DNA from 3 places in the Microbacterium altimontanum genome. Region 3 is predicted to be linked to each of the others. Evidence: predicted binding sites of a transcription regulator. Region 3 holds the regulator's gene; each other region holds the start of a gene.
The links. The regulator HrcA, encoded in region 3, represses chaperone genes, less so after heat shock. The targets are predictions, from matches to a motif close to TTNGCACTCGNNNNNNNCGAGTGCNAA.
Positions count from the first base shown of each region.

Region 1: the regulator HrcA is predicted to act here: its motif matches at 1,194-1,220, upstream of groL (chaperonin GroEL).
Region 2: the regulator HrcA is predicted to act here: its motif matches at 1,157-1,183, upstream of groES (co-chaperone GroES).

Region 1 covers NZ_JBYRJB020000007.1:202,733-204,996, reverse strand. The annotation lists gene AC3RX1_RS14210 (DUF2332 family protein) at 1-312, shown strand, start outside; gene AC3RX1_RS14205 (DUF3263 domain-containing protein) at 322-567, shown strand; gene AC3RX1_RS14200 (LytR C-terminal domain-containing protein) at 577-1,143, shown strand; gene groL (chaperonin GroEL) at 1,258-2,264, shown strand, end outside.
Region 2 covers NZ_JBYRJB020000001.1:461,215-463,478, reverse strand. The annotation lists gene AC3RX1_RS01975 (Hsp70 family protein) at 1-954, opposite strand, end outside; gene groES (co-chaperone GroES) at 1,262-1,558, shown strand; gene rarD (EamA family transporter RarD) at 1,851-2,264, shown strand, end outside.
Region 3 covers NZ_JBYRJB020000004.1:211,629-213,892, forward strand. The annotation lists gene hemW (radical SAM family heme chaperone HemW) at 1-909, shown strand, start outside; gene hrcA (heat-inducible transcriptional repressor HrcA) at 1,012-2,049, shown strand; gene dnaJ (molecular chaperone DnaJ) at 2,104-2,264, shown strand, end outside.

The DNA of each region.
Region 1 (2,264 bases), on a different contig from region 3:
GCACCGCAAGAGGCGACCCTCGTCGTCACGACCCCCGGCGTGCTCGCCCACGTGCCGCGCGCCGGACGGGAGCAGATCGTCGCAACCGCCCGCGCGGCGGGCCGGTGGATCACGCTGGATGCACCGGGGCTGCACTCGGCGACGCGCGGGACGTGGCATCCGGCTCCCGACGCGGACGACTGGCCCAACGGTACCTTCGCACTCGCGCTCGACGGACAGGTCGTGGCGGCGGCCGACCCGCTCGGCGGGATCGTGGAGCCGATCGGCGCGTACCGGGAGTGGCGCACTGCGGATCGGGATGCCGCGCAGTAGCGTGACAGCGTGCCCTTGAACGATCGCGACCGCGCCATCCTCGCCTTCGAAGCCGGCTGGACCCGTCACGTGGGCGCCAAGGAAGAGGCCATCCGCGTCGAGCTCGGCCTCGCTCCGGCCCGCTACTACCAGCTGCTCGGGCGACTCATCGACACCTCCGACGCCCTCGAGCACGATCCCATGCTCGTGAAGCGCCTGCGACGCATCCGCGACGAGCGGGTGCGGACGCAGACCGCCCGGATCTCGGCCGGGTAGCATCGGGAGGTGCCTCGACCGACCTACTCGCGGGACCGCTTCGACGACCTCCCCGCGGACGCCGACCGGGTCGGCGCGCACCGCGCCGAGAACCCGCACCTGCGCGCCGGGGTCGTGATCGCATGGGCGGCGCTGGCCACCGTCGTCCTCATCGGACTCGGTGTGTTCGGCACGATGCTCGCGACCGGTCGCCTCGGCGCTGCGCCCTCGGCCGTGGCCACGACGCCGGCGCCCACCGTGACCCCCGTGATCGACACGTCGTTCAGCATCCTCATCCTGAACGCCACCGGTGAAGGCGATCAGGCAACGCTCGCCAAGGACAGGCTCGTGGAGGCGGGGTGGGCGGCCGGGGCGGTGTCGCCCGGTGAGGCCGGCTCGACGTACCCCACCACGACCGTCTACTACTCGCATGCCGCTGACCAGGCCGCGGCCGCGGGACTCGCGCAGGTGATCGGCGGCGCGCAGATCTCGCAGAGCGACGAGTACCAGAGCACGAGCGATCCGAACGGCAAGCAGCTCACTGTCGTGCTGGGCACGGATCGCGTCGCCTCGTCGTCGCCGTCGAGCACGCCGTAGCCAGCGATCCAGGCGGCTTGCACTCGATAGGGGCGAGTGCCAGAATGGGGTTAGCACTCCCGTTTGTCGAGTGCTAAAGACCGTCAGCCAACGTCCGGGAGGGACGACACACACATGGCAAAGATCATCGCTTTCGACGAGGAGGCCCGTCGCGGTCTCGAGCGCGGCCTGAACACGCTGGCCGACGCCGTCAAGGTGACCCTCGGCCCCCGCGGTCGCAACGTCGTGCTCGAGAAGAAGTGGGGCGCCCCCACGATCACGAACGACGGCGTGTCGATCGCCAAGGAGATCGAGCTCGACGACCCGTACGAGAAGATCGGCGCCGAGCTGGTCAAGGAAGTCGCCAAGAAGACCGACGACGTCGCCGGTGACGGCACCACGACCGCCACGGTTCTCGCCCAGGCACTCGTGCGCGAGGGCCTGCGCAACGTCGCGGCCGGCGCCGACCCCATCTCGCTCAAGCGCGGCATCGAGAAGGCCGTCGCGGCCGTCATCGAGCAGCTGCACGAGAGCGCCAAGGAGGTCGAGTCGAAGGAGCAGATCGCCGCGACCGCGTCGATCTCCGCCGCTGACCCGACCATCGGCGAGCTCATCGCCGAGGCCATCGACAAGGTCGGCAAGGAGGGTGTGGTCACCGTCGAGGAGTCGCAGACCTTCGGCACCGAGCTCGAGCTCACCGAGGGCATGCGCTTCGACAAGGGCTTCATCAACCCCTACTTCGTCACGGACCCCGACCGCCAGGAGGCGGTGTTCGAGGACCCGTACATCCTCATCGCGAACCAGAAGATCTCCAACATCAAGGACCTTCTGCCCGTCGTCGACAAGGTGATCCAGGACGGCAAGGAGCTCGTCATCATCGCCGAGGACGTCGAGGGTGAGGCGCTGGCGACCCTGGTGCTGAACAAGATCCGCGGCATCTTCAAGTCGGTCGCCGTGAAGGCCCCCGGCTTCGGCGACCGCCGCAAGGCCCAGCTGCAGGACATCGCGATCCTCACCGGCGGTCAGGTCATCACCGAGGAGGTCGGTCTCAAGCTCGAGAACACGACGCTCGATCTGCTCGGCCGTGCCCGCAAGGTCATCGTCACCAAGGACGAGACCACGATCGTCGAGGGCGCTGGTGA
Region 2 (2,264 bases), on a different contig from region 3:
CGGCACGGCCCGCGCCACCTGGTCGGCGGTCAGTCCGCCGGCGGCGAGGGCGGCGTCGACGCCGTCGAGGGTGCGCTGGAACAGCGGAGCGGCAAGGGTCTCGAGCTCCGCTCGCGTCAGCCGGATGCTCGACGGCTCCGGTCCGAGGGTGATCGGGATCACCGCAGCGCTGTCGCGGGAGAGGGCCTCCTTCGCGGCGACGCAGTCGTCCCGGAACGCGCTGAGGGCTGCCTGGGCCGTGGCATCCGGTGCGGACATCGCCTCGCCGACCGTCGCCGAACACACGACGGCGTGGCGGACCACGGCGTCGTCGATGTCGGCGCCGCCGAGGTCGGTGAGGACGATCGGCTCGCCCACGATACGGAGGTTGCGGTGCTCGTCTTCGCCCACGAGCGTCGCTGCGAACGAGGTCGCCCCGAGGTCGTACACGACGAGCACCCGGTCGTCGTCGAGCTCCTGTTCGGCGGCTCCCCGTCGTGCCGCCGCGAGGGGAGCGCTGATCATGTCGACATCGGCGACGCCCGCGTCGCCGAGCGCCGCCGCCACGAGGGTGCGCCGGTAGGCGCCCCAGTCGAGGGGGCAGACGACCGTGACGCGGTCAGGGTCGCGGCCCTCGCGGCGGCGGGCGAACTCGACCACGTGGGCGACGGCGGCTGCGAACAGCGCTTCCGGTCGGATGCGCCACCCGGCGACAAGCAGGGGGACGTCGTCGCCGACCAGCCGGGGCAGACCGTCGACCCGGGCGTGCGGCTGACGCATCCCTCGTGCGCGCGCCGTATCGCCGATGAGCACGCTGCCGTCGTCCTCGACGAACGCGACAGCGGGAATCGCGTCGTCGCAGACTCCGAGGGGGACCGGCGCGGCCGACACCGCGCCGCCCGGTGCCCGGCGAGCCGCCGCCGCCGTGATCGTGCTCGCACCGACGTCCACTGCCAGCGCGTACGCATCCCCCATACGTGCTTCGCCCCCAATTGCGAGCACACGCACCCGAACCAACCAACGCAACGGTCCCCAACCGCTGCCCGCCCCAGTGCGTGGTTCCTGCTGCCGTTCCCTTGCGGCAGTCGTGTTGCTGGGAGAGTGTACGCCGGGGGCTCTGCCCCGGCAAGGGTTCGCCCCAGGTCGATTTCCGTCGGGCCGCCTCGCGCCGTCGTGATTGGCACTCGCGTTGCGTGAGTGCCAGCGCATGCCTAAACTGGGATCAGCACTCGACACGTCGGAGTGCTAACGCGTCTTAGTCTCAACAAGGAAGAGGTAGACCGTGTCGGTTTCCATCAAGCCGCTCGAGGACCGCATCGTCATCAAGCAGGTCGAGGCCGAGCAGACCACTGCCAGTGGCCTGGTCATCCCCGACACCGCGAAGGAGAAGCCCCAGGAGGGCGAGGTCGTCGCGGTGGGCCCCGGCCGCATCGACGACAACGGCAACCGTGTTCCGCTCGACGTCGCCGTCGGCGACCGCGTGCTCTACAGCAAGTACGGCGGGACCGAGGTCAAGTTCGGTGCCGACGAGTTCCTCGTTCTGTCGGCGCGCGACGTCCTGGCGGTCGTCGTCCGCTGATCGCACTTCAGACGGGCCCGGATGCTTCGGCATCCGGGCCTTCGTCGTCTCCGGCACGAATCGAGGGGAGGCAGACGTGCCGAGGGAGGATGATCCGGCACATTCCGTCCTTGCTCGGTCCCGAACCCTCCCTCCGTTGCGGCACGAGCGCCGAACCGCGGGGAAACTCCGCGAACCGCGGGGAAACTCCGCGAACCGCGGGCAACTCGGCGAACCGCGGGGCAACTCGGCGAACCGAGGGGCAACTCGGCGATGGGGCGGGGGACTCGGTGCCGGGATCTAGGCTGAGTCGGTGAGCAGGAACGACGGGAAACGCAGCGACACCGTCGTCGGCGGATTCTTCGCCTTCTGCGCGTATCTGCTCTGGGGCCTGTTCCCGCTCTACTTCCTCACGCTGCTGCCGACCGGGCCGTGGGAGGTCGTCGCCTGGCGGGTGCTGCTCTCGCTCGTCTTCTGCGCGCTCGCGTTGACCGTCACCCGCGGCTGGCCCGCGCTGGCGCGGATCGTCCGCAGCCCGCGACTCCTCATGCTGATGGCCGTCGCCGGCATCCTCATCTTCGTCAACTGGACGGTCTACCTCATCGCGACCCTCAACGGTCATGTGATCGAGGCCAGCCTGGGTTACTTCATCAACCCGATCGTCACGGTGCTGCTCGGGGTGCTCGTGCTGCACGAGCGGCTCCGCCCTGCACAGTGGACGGCGATC
Region 3 (2,264 bases):
GCCGGAGACCTCGCCCGGATGCTGGCCGGCGTCCGCGACGCGTTCGGGATCGCGCCGGAGGCGGAGATCACCGTCGAGGCGAACCCCGACACGGTGACGGATGCGTCGGCCGCCGCGCTCGCCGCCGCGGGGGTGACGCGGCTGTCCATCGGCATGCAGTCCGCCGTGCCGCATGTGCTCGCAGCCCTCGACCGCACCCACGAGCCGGCGGCGGTGCCCACCGCGGTGCACGCGGCGCGCACGGCGGGTCTCGACGTCAGCCTCGATCTCATCTACGGGGCGCCGGGGGAGTCTCTCTCCGACTGGCGGGCCTCGCTCGACGCCGCCCTGGCGCTCGAGCCCGACCACGTGTCGGCGTACGCCCTGATCGTCGAGCAGGGCACGAAACTCGCCCGGCAGATCCGCCGGGGCGAGGTGCCGGCCCCCGACGACGACCTGCAGGCCGACATGTACGAGCTCGCCGACGGGCTGCTCGCCGAAGCGGGGTACGAGTGGTACGAGGTGTCGAACTGGGCGCGCGGCGACGCGCACCGTTCCCGGCACAACCTCGCGTACTGGCGCGGCGGCGACTGGTGGGGCTTCGGCCCCGGCGCGCACAGCCACGTCGCGGGGCTGCGGTGGTGGAACGTGAAGCATCCGGCCGCCTACGCGCAGCGCCTCGCGGCGGGCGAGTCGCCGGCCGCGGGCCGCGAGCGGCCCGACGTCCGAGCCCGGGAGCTCGAGGCGGTCCTGCTGCGCACCCGCATCCGCGAGGGGATGGCGGTCGCCGAGCTCGAGAGGCGGGATGCCGTCGCGGGCCTCATCGCCGACGGCCTCGTCGACGGTGCCGCCGCGGTGGCCGGCACCGTCGTGCTGACGCGGAAGGGCCGGCTGCTGGCCGACGCGGTGGTGCGCGCGCTCACCGGATGAGACCGCCCTTTGCGCCGGCGTCAGTCGCGCCCGGTAGAATTGGCACTCGGAAGGGGCGAGTGCCAGACAGCACCGCCGCACGGACGACGGAGGGAGCACGGAATGGTCAGCGAACGCGGACTGCAGGTCCTCCAGGCCATCGTGCAGGACTACGTCGAGACGCGTGAGCCCGTCGGCAGCAAGTCGATCGTCGACCGGCACGCGTTCGGCGTGTCGGCTGCGACGATCCGCAACGACATGGCGCTCCTCGAGGACGAGGAGCTCATCGTCGCGCCGCACACCTCGTCGGGTCGGGTGCCCACCGACAAGGGGTATCGCGTCTTCGTCGACCACCTCGCCCGCATCCGTCCGCTCTCGCCCGCGCAGCGCTCCGCCGTCACGACGTTCCTCGACGGGTCGAGCGACCTCGACGACGTCCTGGCGCGCACGGTGCGGGCCCTCACCCGGCTCACCGGCCAGGTCGCCATCGTGCAGTACCCCTCGTTCGCCCGCGCGAACGTCTCGCACGTCGAGATCGTCGATCTCGGCGGCCGGATCCTCGTGATCCTCGTCACCGACACCGGCCGCGTCTCACAGCGCATCGTCGGGATGCCAATCGACCTCGACGACGCCGAGGTGGACCGGCTCCGCGCCCGCGTCGAAGGCCTCGTCACCCGGCAGAGCGTCCGCGACGGCGCCCATGCCGTCGCGGAGGCGCTGAGCGCCCAGGCGCCCGAGACCACGCGCCTGGACGCCGCGCTCCGGGTGGTGCTGGGCGTCGTCGCCGAGGAGCTCGAGGAGTTCCGGCAGGATCGCCTGCTGCTCGGCGGGACGGCGAACCTCGCGCGCAGCGAGGCCGATTTCCGCGGCAGCATCTACCCGCTCCTCGAGGCGATCGAGGAGCAGGTGACGCTGCTCCGCCTGATGAGCGAGATGGTCGCCGACCAGGAGGGGCTGGCCGCCTCGATCGGGCGCGAGAACGCGGCGTTCGGGCTGAGCGAGGCATCCGTCGTCACCGGCGACTACGACGCGACGGGGTCGCCCGCGCGCGTCGGGGTGCTCGGCCCCACCCGCATGGACTACCCCACCAACCTCGCGGCGGTGCGAGCCGTCGCGCACTATCTGAACCGCCTGCTCGACGACGACGAGATGTCGCGCTGACCGGGCCGAGGATTCACACGATCCCGCGTCGCGCACGCGGGCAGGAAGGCGATTGTGGCTGATCAGGACCATTACGAGGTTCTCGGCGTCTCGCGCGAGGCGTCGGCGGAGGAGATCAAGAAGGCGTACCGCCGGCTCGCGCGGGAGCTTCACCCCGACGTGAACCCGGGGGCCGATGCCGAGGAGCGCTTCAAGCTCGTCACCCACGCGTACGA